DNA from 3 places in the Clostridium kluyveri DSM 555 genome. Region 1 is predicted to be linked to each of the others. Evidence: riboswitches for the same ligand, from Rfam matches in the RefSeq annotation. Region 1 holds a riboswitch; each other region holds the start of a gene.
The links. Region 1 has a riboswitch for cyclic di-GMP ahead of CKL_RS18725 (sigma-70 family RNA polymerase sigma factor). Riboswitches for the same ligand answer to the same signal wherever they lie in the genome.
Positions count from the first base shown of each region.

Region 1 (6,836 bases):
TGTTACCCGTTACGAGGAACAGCTCTCCGGACTCAGGACAGCGGACGAAACCAATCGTCAACTCATGACTAGCCTCTCCCATGACGTGCGGACACCGCTCACTACATTGATCGGCTATCTGGATGCGTCGCATAGAGGCGTTGTCACAGGAAAAGAGCGCGAGGATTATCTGGAAATCGCCAGACACAAAGCCCACGACCTGAAGGATTATATCGATGTCCTTTTCGACTGGTTCAAGCTCAATTCCAGCGAATTCGCCTTATCCATAGAGCGGGTGGAGCTTGCGGAGCTAACCCGAAATGTTCTGAAAGACTGGATTCCCATATTTGAAGAAAATCATCTAGACTACGAAATTAATATTCCGGAAAGGCCGCTGTTTGCAAAGGTGGATTTGGACGGATATGCCCGTATTATCAACAATCTGGTGCAAAACGTCATTAACCATAGCCGGGCCACACAGATAAAAATCGAAATGACACAAGAAGGAAATAAAATTGAAATCCGTATCACAGACAACGGGATCGGCATCGAGAAAGCGGATCTGCCGCACATCTTTGAGCGGTTATACAAATGTGATAAAGGCCGCTCTGATAAGGGAAGCGGATTGGGACTGTCCATTGTCCGGCAGATGGTCGAAAAAATGGACGGTAAGATTACCGCCCAAAGTGAACCAAACCGATATACAGCGTTTATCGTTGGCTTCTCAGTAAAAAATTGAGTGAATCCCTGTCTGTGGGCAGGGATTTTTTTTCTGCCAAAATTGCAAGGTTAATGCAAGGTTAATGCAAGGTTAATGCAAGCTTGGCGTGTTACACTGGTTTCAGTAAGAAAAGGAGGTTCTGAGATTGAGTGATATAATCATTGAAACAAAAAATCTTACCAAACAATATGGCGCGCAGAATGGCGCGCAGAAAAGCGTTGCCAACCTGAGTATTCATGTAAAAAAGGGTCGTATTTATGGGTTGCTCGGACGAAACGGTGCCGGAAAAACCACGACGATGAAAATGCTGCTAGGCCTGACGCAGCCGACCTCGGGAGAGGTGAAAATTTTCGGTAAAAGCATTCGTGGAAATGAGAAAAAAATCCTGCCACGTGTCGGCAACCTCATTGAGTCGCCGGGCTTTTACCCAAATCTGACCGGCACGGAAAACCTGAATATCTTTGCCCGACTCCGGGGTGTTTCCAAGCGCAACGCTGTTTCCAGCGCATTGGAAGTTGTCGGGCTGCCGTACGGCGATAAAAAACTGTTTTCACAATACTCACTCGGTATGAAGCAGCGTCTGGCCATCGCGCTTGCCATCATGCACGACCCGGAACTGCTGATTCTGGACGAGCCGATCAACGGGCTTGACCCCATCGGCATTGCGGAAGTCCGTTCGTTCATCCGGGAGCTGTGCGACGCGAGAGGAAAAACCATTTTGATTTCCAGCCACATTCTTTCGGAAATATCCCTGCTGGCGGACGATATCGGCATCATCGACCATGGGGCTCTGCTGGAGGAAGAAAGTCTTTCTGAATTAGAAGAAAAAAACAGTAAGTATGTTCATTTCATCGTCTCCGACACGGCACAGGCGTCCAGAATCATGGAGCGAAGCTTTGGGACGAATAACTTTACGGTGGAAAATGACCGCAGTCTGCGCCTGTACGATACGAATTTGCCGGTGACGGCGCTCACCCGCGCTTTTATTGAGAGTGGATTGGAGGTCGCGGAAGCCCATACTTGCGAGGATACGCTGGAGGACTACTTCAAGCGCGTGACCGGGGGTGAGGGCATTGCATAACCTGATCCTCTGTGAATTTCAAAAGTTCAAACGGCGTCCCATGTTTCTGCTGGCGACACTGGCGGCATTCATTTTTCCGATTGTGATGACAGCGCTGTACTGGAACACCCCAACGCAGCCGGATTTTGACAATCTATTTTCGGGAATTGTTGACTACGGAGATTTCCTTCTGCTGCTTCCCATTTTGGTGGTAATCTCTACTTCGCTGTTTTTTACGGAGCAGGACAGCGACACGTTAAAAAACCTTGCGACGATCCCGGTCTCAAGAGAAAGGCTTGTGCTGGCGAAAATCAGCGTCATGGCGATTGTCGCCGTGGCCTATTCCCTCGGCGGATTTCTAGCCAGTGCAGTGTGCGCAAAGCTGCTGGGCATGGCTCTTATCAATATGGGGCAGAAATTTTTTCTCAGCATTTTGCTTGGGATTATGCTCCTGACAGCAGCTCTCCCATGCGTGGTGTTAGTGGTGTGGTTCAATAAGAACAACCTGATTTCCATTGTCATCACCCTGTTTTATACGATTGTCAACTACGTCGTCCACTTTACGGACGCAGGCATGCTGACACCTGTCGGCGTGAATATCGGGACTGTGCTGCCCATCCCGCTGATCAACCGCTGGATCTATCAGTTTTACGATCCGGGGAAAGGTTCAGCATCGGAATTTTATGAAACCATGCGGCCCTACTTCGTTTCCACCCCCGTCTGCCTTATAATCCTTGTGGTGATGGCGGTTGTGTTTACCGCGCTGATGATACGAATTTACAACCAGCGCGAACTATAGAAAGGAGGCGTGACGATGAATTTGATTCGCACAGAATTTCAAAAACTGAAACGGTACAGCATCATCCTCGTCGGCATCATCGGTGTAACCTGTTCTCCTATCATTTCAATTGCGATGCAGAACATGATGTCGGACGACGCCAAGACCGTTTTGAACTATACATTTCCTGATTTACTTAACAGCACCATCTGGAACAACATGACAATCTTTTTCCCTATGATTCTCGCCCTGATCGGCGGCTATATGATCAACCGGGAATACACGGATGACACCCTCAAGAATCTGCTGACCGTTCCCGTCAGCTTCCCGCGCCTTATGGCTGGCAAGCTGACCGCCCTCGGTGTGGTTGCGTTGCTGCTCGGCCTTTATAATGCATTCATTACAAGTATCGTCGGACTGATCTGCTGCCCGGAAAACATGTCGCTCTCCGTCATTGTATCGGGAAGCATCCAGATTATCGGTATGGCCCTCTTTACCTGTATTGGAGAATTCCCTCTGATCGCCCTTTGTGGGCGCAGACAGGACGCTTTCCGGGGCGGAGCCGTGGTTGCGTTCCTTCTCGGATACATTACGATTTACTTTAAGAATCCCGTGATCCGCAACCTGTGGCCGTTGTCAGCCGGGCTCAGTATCGTGGGGTTTGGCGGCGAAGGTTTTGTGTCCGATACCGCAGGCAGCTATGCTTCCACGCAGAACACTTTTATTGGCATCTGCGTAATCTTAGCAATGATAATACTGACAGGAATCATCATCCATATTCCGAGCAAAGATGCAGCTGCAGCCGCTTCCTTAAAGAAAGGCGGTCACGGCAGGCAAAACCGACAGGAGGCTTATAAGTGAAAAAATACATTCTCTTCTTAATGATCGCGTGCTGCTTCGTTTTCGTACTGACAGGCTGCACAAAAGATGAAATTGTCAATCATTATAACGAGGCTTTGCAGGAGGCCGGGGACGATAACCTGACGAAAGACAGCAAATTGCAGGGAAAGCGCAGCTTCGGCTCCGACAGCTATGTCGGAAACTATTCCGCTGATTATGACAGCTTCACGGGAACGGAAACCCTCTTTGGCGGAACGGCGCTGGAACGAAACGACGGAAATGAAATCAAAGTCACCTGCACACTCAACATCACGGATGGGACTGCAAAGGTTGTTTTTAAGTCAGGGACGGATGACCCTCAGGTGCTGATCGAAAGCAGCGGCGATTATTCTGAAACAATTGAGCTGCCATCTGCCAGCAACTATATTGCCGTTGAGGGCGATGGCTTCACCGGCTCTGTAGAACTGGAAATCAAATAAAAGGAGTTAAAAAACCATGAAAAATAAAATTCTAAGTATCATTGCCTTTATAACGATCTTTGTCCCCATTACGATCCTCTTTGTGTGGAAGCCGTCCGACCCGAACGCGACAGGTATCGTGATCGGTTACTTCATCTTCATCGCGCTCAGCTTTATTTATTCACTGTTTCTGTTTGCCAAAAAGCATTTGAGAGATATTTATACCAAAATTGCTCTTGGCCTGAACGCGGTGTACCTTGTGGGTATTCTGGCTTTTGTCGTGATTCCGCGTCTTATCTAAGATTGTCAGAAAAAATAACACGGGATTATCTATGAAACTGAGCGTGTATATTTGCAGTCAGCAAATCATTGCTGTATACAGTAGTCCTTGGGCATATTAATTTTTCAGGAAAGGAGCATGAACATTGTAATATGAACCGTGATGTACTGCACTGTACCGGTCTCACGAAAATAGAGGCCGGGGAAACAATCTTTCATGATATCAGCTTTAATCTGCACTACGGGAAAATCATAGCCTGTACAGGAGCCGGAACCCACGCGCTAATACGGATTTTGATCGGCAAAGATGCCAATTACATAGGGAAGTTTCAAATCGACGGGTCTATGGGATATGTGCTGCTGTCGGACACAGTCCCACTGGAGCAGACCCCCTTACAGGTCTTACAGAAAGCAAATGCAAAGCACGAAACTGACAATATGCTAACCGGTATGCTGTTGATTGCCGGGCTGGATGGTAAGGAGAACATGCTATGCAGCGAACTGACATCAGGCGAGATCCGCAGACTGCTGGTGATACGAGAAATCCTGAAAGCTCCTGATTTATTGGTTCTGGAGGATATGTTTACAGATGCTTCAGCGTATGATCAAAAAATCATAAAGAGAATGCTCATTGAGGTTAACGCATACATAGCCGTGCTTCTAACCGCGTCCTCCGCAGAGCGTATGCGCGGACTTACTGATCAGGTTATAAATCTGGATACCGGTCAAATGAAGCTGGAAGAGGATGGGCAGCATAATGAATTTCGACAGTAAAATTCCCATCTATCTTCAATTACATAATCACTTTCAAAAATTGATTTTATCCGGTGAATTGGCACCGGGTATGCCAATTCCTTCGTTTAGAAAAATAGCGTCCGAAGCACAGGTCAACACAAATACCGTACAGCGCGCCATGATTTCTTTGGTTCATGAAGGTTTGGTGGGGAAGGAAACAGGAAAAGGTTACTCGGTGATTAAGGATCAGGAAAAAATCATGTACCGGCGTCAGGAACTGGTTCAGTATACAACCAAGCAGTTCCTGCATGCAATGAAAGCACTTGGATATGACAGGCAGCAGATCATTGAAGTGGTATTTCAATATTCCAATGACAACTCTGATTATGGTTTTGAAAATAGAATTCCGACAAAGGGCAAACTTGCCGAAAGGTAAGGACGCAAAGCCGAGGGTCTAAAGTGCGAGAGCATTATGACAGTCTGGCTGCCGTAAAGGATTGCGTATGAAACCTGCCCTTTTGCGGCAGGTTTTTTTCATAATAAATGAAAGGCGCTACCCGCCAACAAAAAAAACGTGAGTTTGGCGGGTCTATCTTAATGCCTGAATAAGCATATCGTAACCCTCCAAGCTCACCAGTTTGGAGGGTTTTCAATGTGTATTCAATATGCCTTGAACTTAAGGCGACCACTGCTCAGCAGCGGTCGGGCGTGATGAAGCGGACATCTATCTCCTACATACAGCTATAATCGGTAACTTGTCAAAAAAAGGCTATGCTGCGCATGGGCGCAGAGCGGTCACAAACACGAACTAACAGAACGTGTTAAATACGAACATATCTACAAGAGTGTATCAACGGACGACTATGTCCGCTGGTGCGCTCTTTTTGCGTTTTTAGGAGATATTCCTCGTTGTAGATCACCGCCTTCTTGTCCTTCGTTTTCAACAAAATTTTGAAAATCAGGAGGACAAACATATGTCAGAGAATAAAAAATATACCATTATTGTAAAAAGGCAGCGTGTGGAGGTCAGCGAAGCCGTCTACCGTGCCTATCATAAAGAGCGTGAAGCGGAGCGCTATCAGAACAAGCTGATTCGCCAGAATGAGCTGTCGCTGGAGCGGTTCCATGAGGATGGTGTTAACATTGATTACCTCATAGTCCGTGTTCAGCCGGACATAGTGGACAAGCTCATACATCAGGAGCAGCTGGAGTCACTGTGGGCTGCTCTTGACATCTTGCCGGAGGATGAACGCTCTCTCATTGACGAAATATTCTTCAATGAGAGAAGTGAGTCACAAGTTGCCAAAAGCATTGGTATTAACCAATCTACGGTCAATCGCAGGCTCTCAAAGGTTTTATCCAAGCTAAAAAATTTGATGGAAATTTAGTCTTTTGGCGCATCGCCCCCCTCACTTTTTCCTTTATAGAAGTGAGGGGGATTTTTATCTCTCTCGTGTTCCTTGAAAAACACCGAGCCATTCGGTCATATCCAGCAGCTTAAATACGTTAGCTGTTCAGCTCCGATGAGGGGAAAGCGGCTTTGGAGGACACGCCAAGACCACCTGCGGATAGGCCAGAGCTATCCGTCAAACCGATAGCATCAAAGGTGCCAAGCGAGAAATGTCCGTCCGAGAAGCAATCCGTGGTGGATTGCCCCGCCATGACCCGAACAGCCTACAATGATACTTCTGCATAGCCACAGACATCGCAATGGGTGCAGCCGCCGGAGAACCCGGCGGGGGTGAGAGTCCCATGACAGCCATATGCCACGCTTGCGTGACGTTAACCACTGGCTGGTTTAAGCTGGCTGCCCAAAGGACGGAATCGTCCTTAACCGCAGGCATTCTGCCTGTGGTGTTCTGCTTCGGGAAGTAGTGTCGAATAGAAGCAGCAGAAAACGAAGAACAAGAGTTTTGTTATATCAGAAACTATGAGGACAGCCGCCCCGCGGGTAAACCCAGTCACAATCGGCGGCTGTCCTTATCT
Region 1 covers NC_009706.1:3,895,591-3,902,426, reverse strand. The annotation lists gene CKL_RS18765 (sensor histidine kinase) at 1-718, shown strand, start outside; gene CKL_RS18760 (ABC transporter ATP-binding protein) at 846-1,781, shown strand; gene CKL_RS18755 (ABC transporter permease) at 1,765-2,559, shown strand; gene CKL_RS18750 (ABC transporter permease) at 2,575-3,399, shown strand; gene CKL_RS18745 (hypothetical protein) at 3,396-3,857, shown strand; gene CKL_RS18740 (hypothetical protein) at 3,874-4,137, shown strand; gene CKL_RS18735 (P-loop NTPase family protein) at 4,269-4,889, shown strand; gene CKL_RS20510 (GntR family transcriptional regulator) at 4,873-5,286, shown strand; cyclic di-GMP riboswitch class I at 5,256-5,342, shown strand; gene CKL_RS18725 (sigma-70 family RNA polymerase sigma factor) at 5,825-6,238, shown strand.

Region 2 (7,954 bases), 1.5 Mb from region 1:
TGTTCTGCAAGTCCTACCCTATTTAATACCTTCCCAATTACTGCCTTTTCAGGAATTCCACGCAGCAAACGGTAATACTCTAAATTTTGGTGGGCATTAAAGTTATCAAAAAATACATCAGTTTCAATCATGACACCCATTCTCCTGCGGGAATTATGCTTTCCATAGGGTTCGCCAAACAAAGTAATCTCACCTTTTGTAGGAAATATTTCCTCAGCAATCATCTTGAATAAAGTTGATTTACCAGCACCATTTTTTCCGATAATAGCACATATTTCCCCTTTATATAGTTCAAAGTTAGTACTTTCCAAGGCAACCTGATCTTTATACCTTTTCTCTAAATTAGTTGTTTTTAAAATTGGTGTTTTCATCTTCAATCCTCCTTTACACTTCTTAGTTTACAAACTGTTTTTTAAGAAGCCTTAAGCAAATTATAAAGAAATCATAAAGATGGTACCTAAACTAGTGAAAAACCAATTCCCCAAATAGTTTTGATATATTCTTCACTGGTAATAGCAGAAATTTTTTTACGAATATTGGATACATGGACACTGATACTATTGTCATTTCCCTGATAAATATCGTTCCACAACAGTTCATACAGCTTAGCTTTGGAAAATACTTGTTTGGGATGTCTTAACATAATTTTTAAAATATCGAACTCAACATTGGTAAGATTTAATTCCGATTTTTTGACCATTACCCTATGCTGGCTTTCATCCAAAGTAAGTTCTTTCCAGCTTAGACAGTCTCCTGTTTGTTGTAAATAATTTTTACGTAGTTGAACTTCAATTCGTGCAGCAACTTCTTCACGGGCAAAAGGTTTAACCATATAATCATCTGCACCTAATTTTAGCAAGTTCACCTTATCTTCAATAATACTTTTCGCAGAAATAATAATAACCGGAATAGATGATTGCTTTCTAATTTCCCTCAGCAATTCTTCTCCAGTTAGTCCTGGCAGCATGATATCCAACAAAATTAGATTAAAGGATTGTTGTTGAAGCCTTAATTGAGCCTCTGTACCAGAAAAACAGCACGTTGCTTTGTATCCTTGTTCTTTCACAATTAATTCCAATATTTTATTAATATCATTATCATCCTCCACAATCAATATTTCTATTTGTTTCAAATACTTCACCTCATTGTACTACTATTTCTCTAATCCATAATTTTTATTATAAACACCTTCAAGAACCTTTTTCAAAAAGGATACCTTCATTCTCCATCATATCTACTCTTTTAGTATTAATCTAATACTAAAATTATGCAAAAATCATACTTGTTATTTTAAATATAAGAGTTAAAATGATTATATCATACAAATTGAAAGGAGTAATTAAAATGAATGAAGTTTATAACTATCTAAAAGATATCGGTACCTATTACCTAGCAACATCCGAAGGCGATCAGCCAAGAGTTCGACCTTTTGGTACAATAGCTATCTTTGAAGGAAATCTTTACATTCAGACTGGAAACGTCAAAAAGGTATTTGCACAAATGAAAAAGAATCCTAAGGTTGAGATCTGTGCTATGGGAAAAGACCAAACTTGGATACGTATTACAGCCACTGCTGTCCGGGATGACAGAGTTCAGGCTAGACAACATATGCTTGATGAATATCCAAATCTTAAAAATATGTATGCTGCTGACGATGGAAATTGTGAAGTACTTTATCTTAAAGATGCAACTGCCACCATATATTCCTTTACAGAAAAACCTAAAATCATTAACTTTTAAACTTACATTTAATAAAATTATATTTTATTATAAATGACATATTTATACTAATTACGTCATACAAAGTACAAAAACAAAATATTTATATTGAATTTTGTAAAATTTGTGTGTAATATAGTTTATATAAATATTGATAATAGCACACTTATCGAAAGGTAGGGTCGCAAAGCTATGGGTCTTAAGAAAATTATTTTTCTATGATTGCCAGGTTGCCAAAGTTTATCTAACTATAAAAAATCATGTATATTTTGGTGCCTATTATTAATAGTAAATAATGGGCACTTTTAATTTTATAAAAATAAAATTTATAAAGTGCCATTTTAGGGAGGACATAAATTGGGAGTAAAATTAAGTTATATTGATGTATACCATGGATCAAAAGTTGTTTCAAATGATTTTTATCTTGAATACTTTAGAAAACAAGACAAGGATATTAAGCACCTACTTACAGATGTAATGGGAAGAGATAAAAGATATATGCTAGATGATGGTGAGTCGGCCTTTCAACTAACTATAGAGGCAGGAAAATCCGTGTTAAAAAAAGCCAATCTTGAAGGAAAAGATATTGATGCAATTATATATTCCTCCATATTGCCAGAATATATATCACCTGCAACGTCAATTTTAATACATAAGGAATTGAATATGAGTGCTAATGTAATGTGCCTTGATGTCAATGCAAATTGTGCAGGTATGACTGTTGCTCTTGAAAACATGTCAAATTATCTTATGTCATCAAAACGTGCAAAAAGAGTTCTTATCATTGGATGTGATGATGATAATGCTATTATAAATCATGACAATGAACTGTGCTATGGTAATTACGGTTATGCAGCATGTGCAATAATTTTAGAAAAAGTTGATGAGGACTATAGTTCTAATAATTTACATGGTATGTTGCATTATGTCTTTTATATGTTTTTCTGTTATGAAATTGATTGGTATAAACAACGAAATAACTTCAAATACCTTGATTGTACTTGGAATACTTGTTGCTATTTATGGAGCAGTATTTTATAAGTGCTATAAATGGGTAGTTGCTTGTGACAGTATTAATCCAAAAGCTTTAAATGTAACTAAAATCTTAGTCTTAACAATAACGTATTTTCAATATTTATATCTTAATTTTACTATGCATTTGAATTCTGTGTGGTTAATAGCTATCTTTTTTGTTATCCTCGGAGCTCTGTTTTTTGATCTTAAAATGATAATAGCTTCAGTAGTATTAAGTGCTTTATGTATTGTAATAGTATTTATTCATAATCCATCTATTCTTAAGTATGAAAAATTGGCAAGTGCAGAAATATATATGACTATGGTTACTGTGGTTATTACTTTTGTACTTCTTTTTATAATGGTTTATATGGCATCAAAGCTCTTGAAATCAATTAGTGAAAAAGAAGCTGAAATTAGAGAAGAAAATGAAAAATTGCTTAAGTTATTTAAAAGAATATCTGAGATTTCAAATACTGTCTTATCATCTAGTGAAAATTTAGGTGCTGCTATTACAGAACAGACAAGTTCTCTTGTTGAAGTTTCAGATGTAACAAGCCTCGTATCTCAGAATTCAGATGAAATGCTTGACAAATCAAATAACAATGAAGATATACTCCATACTTTGTTAAATACAAATGAAGGTGTTGTTCATAAGATTGAAGACAGCAAAAGTAAAATAAATAATCTTATAGGAATTACAGAAGAAAATCAAAAGTCCTTAAATGCTACTCTTTCAATTATTTCAAATATAAAAGATGAAATAGCAAATACATTTGAGTCAACTAAAGACCTTGAAGAGAAATCTGCTAAAGTTGATGAAATATTGAATCTTATCGGAAATATATCTGAGCAGACCAATCTTCTTGCTTTAAATGCTTCAATCGAAGCAGCAAGAGCAGGTGAATACGGCAAAGGTTTTGCAGTAGTAGCAGACGAAATCAGGAAACTTTCTGAAGACACAAAACAATCCTTAGATCAGGCAAGTACAATAGTAAGTGAATTAAAGGACAAAATTAACATAGTACAGGATCAAATGAAGGGAAATAACAAAAAATCTCAGGAAGGAAACAGCATTATAAATGAAACCGTAAATAGAATAAATGATATGAATGATCATTTAAAATCATTTAGCAGTAATATCATTGATATAAATGAAGCCTCCAATACTTTATTCTTACAAACTAAAAATGCTGTAAAATTCAATAAAGAAATATCAAATATAACTAAAAACACAATATCACAATATAACACTGTAGCTGAAACAATTTCTCAAAATGCTTCTACATGTGAAGAAATTGAAGCAAATATAAATGAGCTCAAAAATATAGCTGAAGATATGAATAAACTTGTAAAATAAAAAATAATAAAAACAGTATATGGAATAGTCATAGATTTTGTGAGAACATACACAGATCTATGACTATTCACTAACCATAAAACGAGTGTGCGGTAGTAATCAATCCTGGTGCTAAATATTTTCACACGTCGATCCTCTTATAATATCCTCAACCTTAACATTTGGATTGTGATATCTTGTACGTCCGATTGTGCTTTTGCCATACTCTATCGCCTCATATGGACACCACTGAATACAGGCAAGACACCGCTCACAATGATGCTGCCAAATCGGATTTCGTTCTTCCATTTTTATATTGTTTACAGGGCACACTCTAGCGCACAGACCGCAGCCGCTGCATTTTTCGCTCACCTTAAATTTTTCGTCCCATTCGGAGATGCCTTTGTATAGATAATTGCGATTTACCATCTTACTAAAAAGCCTGGCCTTTCTTTTAACCGGATGAAGCTTGCCATCAGCAACTGCCCCGGCAGCTTCATCCGCCTTTTCCATTGCTTTTTTTATCAGCTTTTGTACAACGTCGTGAGCAAAGGCCTGATACTTCACAATATAATTCCCCGGCATCTTTACTCCAGTTGCGTAGGACAGATAAACACCCTTTTCTTTCAAGATATCGTCCAGCATTCCCAAAGTGTCTGCCCCGTTTCCGCCGAAATTTATAAATGCAAAGCAGTAAGTTCCTTTAATGATATTGACCTTTTGTACAAAGCGTTTTACAAGTCTCGGTAACCCGATATAAAAAACGGGAAAAACGAAACCAATGGGATTATCAGGGCCACCAGCAGGCTCATCCGTCGCCCCTACAGCCATAGACTTAATTGTGCAGTTTCCAAGTCCCTTTGCGATTTGTCTAGCTATTGTCAGCGAATTGCCCGTAGCGGAAAAATAATAAATTGTCGGATTCATTACATACTCCTCCTTCATAGATCATCTGTAAAAGTAAATATTTTTTAATTTTATTATCTAGCTTATTAAATAACAGTAATTGTAAAATCAAATAAGTCATCACTTTATGATATAACATTTTCGCTGAAAAACAGAAAACTATCAGTAAAGGATGACTTCAGTTATGATTATAACATTAAATATTGACAGCGAAAACATCTATTATAAAATTTATAAAGCAGTTGAAATTGCAGTTACTTTTTGAAGGAGGATTATTCCTCACTTCTCTTTTAACATTTATAGTATTACTTATTAAAGAAATAAAAAAATAGTAGCCCCGTCTTCAAATGGAGACTACTATTTTTTGTTTCAAAAATTTAGTAATACCAGTTGCCTGAGCAACCAGATTGTACACTACAGGATGTTAACAGCATCCTGTTTTTATTTTACTACTATTCTTTATTTATATTATAACACATTTTACAATTTAAAATCATATACTTATAAAATTTTTATCAATATTAACTTCAAGTCAATCTCTCAATGCCGCTTATATCAACCCATTACGCAAAAAAGCTACTTTATTTGTGGTAAGGTTCTCCCTTCATTATCCTAAACCCCCTATAAATCTGTTCAAGGAGCATTATTCTAAAAAGTTGGTGTGGAAAAGTCATTTTTGAAAAACACAGTTTATAATCAGCCCTTTTCAAAATTTCACTGGAAATGCCAAGGGAACCTCCAATTATAAAGGCAATATTGCTTTTTCCTGAAAGTCCTAGATTTCCTACAAACTTTGAAAACTCTTCAGAACCCATCATACTTCCCTTTAAATCAAGAGCCACCACATACATATTGTCATTTATATACTTAAGTATTCTCCTACCTTCCTTTTCCTTTATAATATCCTGTTCACTACTTGAAGCATTGTCAGGAGTTTTTTCATCTTGTACTTCTATTATATTCAATCTACAATATCTAGAAAGCCTTTTTGAATACTCTTCCACTGCAGCTTTAAGATATTTTTCTTTCAACTTTCCTACGGCAATTATGGTAATGTTCATGTTATCTCCACTTTCATATATTTTGTCTAGTTATGAATCACTTGATTTAAATATGCCTTAATTGATTTAAAATACTTTTATACTCTTCTTCAAGCATTTCCTTATCACAATTTGGCAGTGACATTTTAGAAATAATTTCAGTAAGTCTCATCTGCAAGATGGACTTTTCCATGTTGCAATTACTGCTGTTATTTTTCAGCTCTTGCTTCTCTTCAAATTCTTTTAGATTCCCATGAAATTCTGTTATTTGTCCATTTTTCAATAACATTAAGCTGTCTGCCACCGAATTTATAAATTTATTATCATGGGATACAAATAAAACTGTACCTTCATAGGTTTTAATAATATTTTCAAGAGCCTCAGTAGATTGCATATCAAGATAATTTGTGGGCTCATCAAGAAGTAATACATTAGCCTTTGAAACAAATAATTTTGCAAATGAAACTTTTATCCTTTCCCCTCCGCTGAGTACGCAAACTTTTTTATATACATCATCACCAAAAAATAATAATCTTGCCAAGATTGTCCTTACAGAACTTTCACTTTGAATTGAATCTTCCATTACATTTTCAATTAAGGTTTTATTATAGTCTAAATTTTCAAACCTCTGACAGAAGTAACCTATTACCGCCTTAGGTACAGCATATATTGGATTAAAGTGATTATTTATAAGATTTAGCAGTGTAGTTTTTCCCGAACCATTATTTCCAACCAGAGCAGTTTTACTTCCATTGTATATTTTAAAATCAGTATTATTTAAAATAACATTACTGTCATAGCTGAAACATATTTTATTTCCAGATATGACTACTTTATTTCTAGGAGGATCAGTCAGTGAAAAATCAAACTTTACTTCTGGAATTTTATCTGGTTTTTCCTTAACCTCCAGTTTCTTCAGACGGGTTTTTATAGTTTTTGCCGTCCCTTCTACTTTTTTTCTTTTTTCATTACTCTCTCTCTTGTGAAGTCTTGCTTCTGAATTTCCCATTCTCTTTGGGGCTTTTTTCATAGATTTTGATTTATTTTCTCTCCCTGTAATAGCCTTCTGAAGCCTTGATTTTTCACTTATATATTTGTCATATTCATTTTGAATGCTTTTCCTCTCTCTAAACTTCTGTTTTATATATGAGGAGTAATTTCCCTCATAAAAGACAAGTTTTCCATTTTCTATTTCAATAATTTTATTGCAAAGTGAATCCATAAAGTCCCTGTCATGGCTTATTAACATAAATGTTTCTATATTGGACAATTTCTTTTGTAAAAGTTTAATACCATCATAATCAAGATTGGAAGTAGGTTCATCTGCCAGAAGCAGCTCCCCCTCCTTACTCAATGCAGCTGCAATATTGAGTTTGGTATATTCTCCTCCACTTACATTGTCTTTATCAATTTTTTTATCCACTTTAAACTCTTTTAATATTTTTCCATCAGCTGTTATGTCCTCATTTGAAAATTGTTTAATATATGCTATGGAACAGTGCCTGTAAATGATCCCCTCGTCTTCTTTTGCATTTCCTGCTAAAATATTCAAGAGAGTACTTTTACCTGCACCATTTCTCCCTACAACTCCTATCTTATCTCCACTTTCTATTTTTAAATTCTTAAAAGATAGAATCAATCTATCTCTATAATATTTTTTTAAATTCCTAGCTTCTAAAATAAGCATAAAAAAATCTCTCCTTTGCAAAAGCTGGAAAGATAAATGAAAAACAGGTACATAAATAATACACTACAATTAAACTTATAGTACTGTTATTATAATACTTATATTATTGTTCCATTTAAACTAATCCAGCAAAATAAAGGCATGCCTTGCCCATAAAATTTAAATTTAACTTTTCTTAAAGCTGAATTAGTTTATTTTCATTAATTACATACCCTGCCCTTTCATAATATTAATTACATTTTATCAGAT
Region 2 covers NC_009706.1:2,375,837-2,383,790, forward strand. The annotation lists gene CKL_RS11370 (ATP-binding cassette domain-containing protein) at 1-371, opposite strand, end outside; gene CKL_RS11375 (response regulator transcription factor) at 458-1,141, opposite strand; gene CKL_RS11380 (pyridoxamine 5'-phosphate oxidase family protein) at 1,345-1,740, shown strand; cyclic di-GMP riboswitch class I at 1,869-1,957, shown strand; gene CKL_RS11385 (beta-ketoacyl-[acyl-carrier-protein] synthase family protein) at 2,077-2,760, shown strand; gene CKL_RS11390 (methyl-accepting chemotaxis protein) at 2,669-4,093, shown strand; gene CKL_RS11395 (EFR1 family ferrodoxin) at 4,205-4,999, opposite strand; gene rlmH (23S rRNA (pseudouridine(1915)-N(3))-methyltransferase RlmH) at 5,560-6,039, opposite strand; gene abc-f (ribosomal protection-like ABC-F family protein) at 6,086-7,705, opposite strand.
Region 2: another riboswitch for cyclic di-GMP. It lies ahead of CKL_RS11385 (beta-ketoacyl-[acyl-carrier-protein] synthase family protein); the one in region 1 lies ahead of CKL_RS18725 (sigma-70 family RNA polymerase sigma factor).

Region 3 (7,954 bases), 1.2 Mb from region 1:
ATTAAAGTTAGGACAGGTTCTACCAAAGACATAAGTCTTGTAATTCCTATCTGTACTTTTTCATCATATATATCTGCCAATTTAAACATCATTTCATCAAGCCTTCCTGTTTCTTCACCTACTTTTATCATTTGAGTTACCAGGGGTTCAAATATTTTTTCATTTTCAATGGAATCTGCAAATTTTATACCGGTCATAAGCTCTCTTTCAGCATTTTCTATTTTTTTCATTATAAACTGATTATCCACTATAAACTTTATATTTTCCATTATAGTTATAATAGGAACTGCAGATTTTAAAAATATCCCCATACTTCTAGTAAACCTTGACGTAATTACATTCTCTTTTACAGGACCAAAAACAGGAATTTTCAAAACAGTCTTGCCCCAAAAATATGCAACTTTTGGAATGGTACTCATATATTTAAGTATCCCTATTAAAATAATTATACCTGTAATTATATATAAATAATTGTTGTTTAAAAAATTCATAATACCTAACACAATTATTGTTACAGCCGGTAAATTCTCTCCTGTAAATAAATCTCTTATTTCAGGATATACAAAAAAATTAAAAAAGAGCATCATGCCTACTGCAACAACCAAGATCAATGTGGGATATAAAGAAGCATTTTTAATTTTATTATTCATACTTGCTTCCCTTTTATAAAAACTTTCCATATTATAAAGTACAGTATCCACATTTCCACTGACTTCTCCTGTCATAACCATATCAATCAACAATTTGGGGAATTTTTCACAGGCTCTCATAGATTCAGCTAAATTTTTTCCTTTTTTTATACCTTCAATTATCCTCAAGATTACTTTTTTCATATTTTGATTCTTAGTCTGCTGCTGTATTATTTCAAGTCCTGATAAAAGATTTACTCCTGAATTTAAAATCATGGCTGTCTGACCGCAAAAATTAGCCAGCACTTCCTCACTAAATTTTCTATTTAAAAATCCAAACCGGGATAAAGTAAACTTTTCTTTTACATATATTATTCTCAATCCTCTGGCTTTTAGAATATCAATTACTGCACTGGCACTTTCTTCTTCCATTTCTTCTTTTATTATTTCAAATTCATCATTCCAAAATTTACATATAAATTTTTTCATAATTTATTTTCCCCTAAAACTATTTCCACAATGTATTTTAGACTTAAATACTTCTTAAATTCAGAGAAGTTGACTTTGACAAATGCTTTTTTATACCTAGCCCTTTAAGCCTTTGAAAATTAAACAAGTTCTCCATAAGTAGCCTTTAGCATTTCATCAATGGTGGTTGTTCCGTTTAAAACCTTATTTATACAGGATTCTCTCAGTGTATTCATACCTTTTTTAAAAGCTGTCTTTCTAATTTCACTTTCAGTAGAATTTATGTCTATGAGATTTTTAATATCTTTATCCAATTCAAGTATTTCAAAGATACCTATTCTTCCCTTATATCCCGTATCATTACATAAACTGCATCCCATGCCCTTTTTAAGCTTCACAGCATTCTTTACCCCCAAAAGTCTCATTTCCCTTTCATCACTTGTGTACTCTTCTCCACAATTTGGACATATCTTTCTAACCAGCCTCTGGGCTATTACTCCTGCCAGAGTGGAAGATATTAAAAAAGGCTTTATATCCATATCCAAAAGTCTTCCTATAGTGCCCACTGCATTATTGGTATGAATAGTTGACAACACCATATGGCCTGTCAGTGCTGCCCTTATTGATATTTCCGCCGTTTCATTGTCCCTTATTTCCCCTACAAGAATTATATCCGGGTCCTGTCTTAGTATACTTCTTAGCCCATTTGCAAAATCAAAACCTATTTTAGTATTTACCTGCATCTGGTTAATACCTTTTAAGTTGTACTCTATAGGATCTTCTATGGTTATTATGTTTTTAGACACATCATTTAATGTATTCAGCATAGAATACAGAGTTGTGGTTTTGCCACTTCCGGTAGGTCCCGATACCAGTATTATACCATAAGGATTAGAAATCATCCTCATTATTTTTGTCAGTTCATTCTGTTCCACCCCAATTTTTTCAAGTCCTATAGAAAAATTACTTTTATCCAATAATCTCATTACAATTTTTTCCCCTAAAACTGTTGGAACTGTGGAAATTCTAATGGCTATATCCCTTTCCTTAACTTTAAAATTAATTTTACCATCCTGGGGTATTCTATTCTCCGCTATATTAAGACCTGCCATTATCTTTATTCTGCTTGTCACAGGGGAAATCATATCTATATCCGTCCTCATAATTTCCCTTAGAATGCCATCTACCCTGAATCTAACTCTCATTTCCTCTCCCTCAGGCTCTATGTGGATATCTGAAGCATTGTATAAAACCGCATTTTCAATTATGGTATTTAAAAATTTTATAATTGGCGCGGAGGCTTCATCTACTATTTCTTCTTCTCTAATTCTTCTACTGGCAAAGTTTTTTTTGTAATTTTGTGCCGCTTCCTGGGCCTTGCTTTTTCCATAATACTTTTCAATATTATCTAATATACTGTCCTTCAACGCTATGGCAGTTTTAACATTATAGCCTGTGGCTATTTTTATATCTTCAATGGCAAAATAATTCAAAGGATCACTCATGGCTACAAATAAAAAACCATTCATAATATCCACAGGAATAACTTCATATTTTTTGGCAATAGCCACAGGTATAATATCTATAATATCCTGTCTTACATTGATGTTATTTAAATTTACTACAGGTATTCCAAGCTGTTCCTTTATGGCATTCACTATCTGCTGATTAGTAATAAAACCCTTTCCTACAAGTATTTCACCAAGCTTTTCGCCTGTGTCCTTCTGTAAAATAAGGGCTTTTTGTAACATTTTTTCTGTTATAACTCCTGCATCTATAAGTATTTCTCCCAGCCGTTTTTTTATTTTTGACATGAATCTGCTCCTTTCTTAAATTTAATAATCTTAATTATACAAGAAAGAACACGTAAAGACATGTTCTCTCTTAAAATAATATTATTGAACTATAAAAGCTTGAGTAGCACTTCCGCCACCATCAATACCAAATATTCCATATCCATTTTTATATACAACTATCATAACTTCTCCTTTTTTATTAGTGTTAGGAAAAGTAATCCCTGTATCATTTTTTACACTTCCTTCACTACTTGGAACATCTTTAGCACTTGCACCTGCTGAAGCACTTTTATCAATAACCTCATATGCTTTAGTTTGTCCTTCACCTTTATTATTAGTAAAAGGATTAAATAACTGACTTGCTGTATTACCTGTACTAAAAGCACCATTAAGCTGATTTAATAAGTCCCATCTATTTAAATAGGTAGCTACTCCTCCATTATTAGTTACTTTAGTTTCCAAATAAGCCCTTACAGTATTTACATTAGTAGTTACCCCTGCACTCTTAGAATTGTTTTTAAATATCTGAGATTTAGGCACTAAAACCACAGCCAATATAGCTACAATAGCGAGAACTATCATAAGTTCAATCAGGGTAAAACCCTTTTTCTTTTTTACCATTTCCATAATATTTTTCTCCCCCTTAATTAAAAATTTAGAGATTAATCAATTGATTTTTTACACATTTCACCAATAAAAGTTATTAACTCATTCTTACATTCTATTATTTCTCTCCTTCTCCCCCCTAACCAGTCAATTTTAGATATTTAAAACAAGTACCAGTTTAAAATACTTTGTCCTAAAAATACTGTAATAAAAGAAGCTATAACAATAAATGGCCCAAAGGGAATATAATCCTTTCTGGATTTTTTCCCAAGTAAAATAAGTACAAGCCCTATAACAGCTCCTATAATAAAGGCTAGAAATAACATTAACATCGTATACTTAAACCCTAAAAATAGTCCGCATATAAGTGCAATCTCCACATCTCCCCAGCCCATGCCTCCTTTTGTTATAAGGATAATTAAAGCTATAAATACCCCTGCTGATACCCCTCCATAAACATAGGTTTTTATAGGAAGTCCTATATAAAAATATATGACTAAAAATATTATGCCAGCAATGATGCCTGTACCTGTAGTTTTAAGGTAAACATCCGTGGTATGGAAATCTATCATTCCTATTACAATCATAATACTAATGAATACCATATATTTTATAAGCTCTATACCCACTCCAAAGTTAATGTAAATAAGCACATATAATAAACCCGTTATAAATTCTAAGACAGGATACCTTAAATGTATCTTTTTGCCGCAATATCTGCATCTTCCTCTCAAAATGATATAACTTATTACAGGAATCATATCATAGGCCTTGATTTTTTTATTACAATTCATACAATGAGAAGGTGGATGTAAAATAGACTCACCTTTAGGTATTCTATATATACAAACATTTAAAAAGCTTCCTATGATAGTTCCAAAAATAAAAGCCAAAATACCATAATAAATATCCATAGTTATTCTCCATTTTTAAAAAGCAAAACCCTGTATCCATAAAATATTTATGAATACAGGGTCGGTTGCATCACTAACTCCAATACACACAAGGATGCCCAAATTAAAGTGTGTACCTCATCGTTCCCCTCAATTTGTTTAATTTTAGCATAAAAACACTCCAGTTTCAATAAACTTTGGAAAATAATTTAACTGCCAAATATTAAAACTTTCACTCAAATCACTCTAATAACCGTAAAAATTATACTTGCATAATATGACATTTTATTATACAGTATATTCAAATTTTATTATTTATACTATAATTAATCTACATATAAATATCAATTTAAAAATGAATATACTAGCCTTTAAATATCCTTATAAAATAGGAGGTTAATATGGAAATTTATAATGGAAGCAATGAACAAATATACAAAAGAGCCTTAACTGGAGCCAATATTTCACTTTGGGAATGGGATTTGGAAAAATGTTGTATATTTTTTTCAGATAACTTTAAAAATATCCTAGGATATAACACTGAAAATTTTAAGAATCTATTTGATTTTATTGAAGAAATTGTTATCCCCCCGGATAAACTAAGTGCCAAAAACGATTTAACTTTTTTTATAAAAGGCAATACGGAAACTTACAGAAGTGAATTCAAAATATCAACCAAGGAAAAGCATATTAGATCATTACTTGTTAAAGGTGCCGCCACCAGAAATTCAGCAGGTGAAATAATTTTACTTTCCGGTTCAATAAATGATGTAACACAAAAAAAGAGATTAGAAGAATATATTAATTACTCTGCTTACTACGATTCTCTCACAGGATTGCCAAACAGAATCTTATTTAGAAACGACTTAAAAACAATCTTAGACAACTATAAAAACGGTGCCCTGATATTTATAGACATTGATGACTTTAAATCAGTTAACGATACCTTCGGCCATGATTATGGAGATCTACTTCTTGTAATTTTCTCCCAGCTGATAGCCATGTGTATAGAACCTTATGGAACTTTATATCGACTTGGAGGAGATGAATTTATGCTCCTTATTGACAAACTTAATTCCTATAATGAATTAAAAAAACTCTGTATGGAAATATCCCATTATCTAAAAAATCCTTTTGAGGTTAAAGAAAAACAAATATATATAACCATAAGTATAGGTATTGCTCTATTTCCGGAAGATAGCAGCGATGTAGCAGAACTGTAAAAATATGCGGATTTAGCAGTATTTGAATCAAAACAAAAGGGCAAAAACACTACTACTTTTTTTAAAAAAGAATTATTTTATTTTTATCGAAGAAAACTTATTATTGAGCAGGAACTCAAAACAGCAATTGAAAATAATGAACTTTATATACTATATCAACCTCAAATAGATGCTGTAGAAAATAAAGTAATAGGCTTTGAATCTCTACTAAGATGGAAAAATAGAAAACTTGGCTTTATTTCACCACAAGAATTCATACCAATATGTGAAAGCACAGGAATTATTATAGACATAGGTGAATGGGTTCTAAATTCCGTATGTAAAATGATCTATGAATTACAACTAAAGGGTTTTAAGATAGAAACCATATCAGTAAATGTTTCTCCTATTCAATTGAGAAATAGTGATTTTATTACCAGGCTTATTAATATATGTGAAAAAAATCAAATTTCCCCTTCTCTACTGGAAATTGAAATAACAGAGGGTACATTGATAGATTTATACGCATGCAAAATAAAAACCTTAGATGAACTGCTAAAAAAAGGGGTCAGAGTTGCAATAGATGATTTTGGTACAGGATATTCATCTTTAAACTATTTAACCATATTGCCAGTAAATACATTAAAAATTGACAAATCTTTTATTGATAATATCGAAAGTAAAAAGAATAAAGCTGTAATAAAATCTATAATTAATCTATGTAAATCGTTAAATTATAACATTATTGCAGAAGGTGTCGAAACTAAAAGACAGCTAGACTGCCTTCTCCATATTGGTTGCAACATAATTCAGGGATATTATTTTAGTAAACCTCTGCCTGTAAATAAAATTGAAAATATCTTAAAAGAAAAAAATAAATTTGGAGGATTTCAATTTGAATAATTTAAACAAAAAAATATCAAAAGACTCTAAATATATTACATTAATATTAGATATGCAGTGGAAAATAATATGTGGCAATAAAAAGGCTTTATCAGTTTTAAAGTATACAAAGGAAGAACTCCTGTCAATGACTGTATTTAATCTAATCTCATCAGATGAAAAAAGAGCTGTAATCAACCAGTTAAAAAATTTTAACAGTGAGGAGTTTCATTTTAATACCTTCTATTGCACAAAAGATAGTTTAAAATTTCCTGTAGAGGTATCTTTTATTCCCATGGAATTAAATTCAAATAAAATAATTTTAAATCTCATAAGAGATATTACATTAGAATTACAAAGAGAAGAAGAAATAGAAACTCTTGCTTCTATTGTGGAATATTCAGAGGATGCCATTTTAAGTAAAGATTTAAATGATATTATTACAAGTTGGAACAAAGGCGCTGAAAAGCTCTATGGTTATAAGAAAGATGAAATTATAGGGACGCATATATCTAAACTTATACCTGATGAAACCATTGGAGATGTGGAGATAATTCTAGATAAAACAAAAAAAGGTATAGAAATATACCACCATGAAACTACTCGATTAACCAAAAGCGGAAAAAAGATATTGGTATCAATATGCATTTCCCCAATTTACAATAGAGAAAAAAAAATTATAGGGGCATCAGCAATTGCCAGAGATATATCAGATAAAAAATCAAAGGAAAAGCAATTAAAAGAAAAATATGAAGAACTTTCAGCTATATATGAAGAACTTGCTTCTACAGAAGAAGAATTAAGAAGTAATTATATAGAACTGGAAAAAGCAAAAATAGAAGCTGAAAATGCAAATATAGCAAAAGCTAACTTTCTTGCAAATATGAGTCATGAAATTAGAACTCCACTAAATGGCATTATAGGAACCATTGACTTAATTTCATTAATGGAGATAAGAGAATGTACAAGACCATATCTGGAAATATTAAGAAACTCCTCAACTCACCTATTGGATATAACTAATAACATTTTAGATATATCCAAAATAGAATCAGGTAAAATTGAATTACATATGAAAGTATTTGATTTGAAAAATATGCTGGATACTTTCATAAGGGAAATTTCATATGCATGCTCAAACAAAAATATAAAATTCACATATTTCATAGATCCTTTGATTCCCTCTGAATTAATAGGAGATGAATTAAAATTAAAACAGATCCTTATAAATCTGTTTAATAATTCACTTAAATTTACAAAGAAAGGGCATATATTATTTAAAGTCAAAAAAATATCTCAAGTAAATGAAAAGGTAATTTTGGAGTTCTCCATAGAAGACACAGGTACAGGTATTAAAGAAAAATTCAAAAAACAGATCTTTAAAAGATTTGTTTATCAACAAGTACCTCAAAATGAATATTATTCTACTACAGGTCTTGGACTTTTAATATCTAAAGAACTAGTAAAAATCATGAATG
Region 3 covers NC_009706.1:1,156,796-1,164,749, reverse strand. The annotation lists gene CKL_RS05480 (type II secretion system F family protein) at 1-1,118, opposite strand, end outside; gene CKL_RS05475 (GspE/PulE family protein) at 1,238-2,911, opposite strand; gene CKL_RS05470 (type II secretion system protein) at 2,993-3,520, opposite strand; gene CKL_RS05465 (prepilin peptidase) at 3,661-4,413, opposite strand; cyclic di-GMP riboswitch class II at 4,464-4,550, opposite strand; gene CKL_RS21210 (sensor domain-containing diguanylate cyclase) at 4,794-5,615, shown strand; gene CKL_RS21205 (putative bifunctional diguanylate cyclase/phosphodiesterase) at 5,715-6,497, shown strand; gene CKL_RS05455 (PAS domain S-box protein) at 6,490-7,954, shown strand, end outside.
Region 3: another riboswitch for cyclic di-GMP. It lies ahead of CKL_RS05465 (prepilin peptidase); the one in region 1 lies ahead of CKL_RS18725 (sigma-70 family RNA polymerase sigma factor).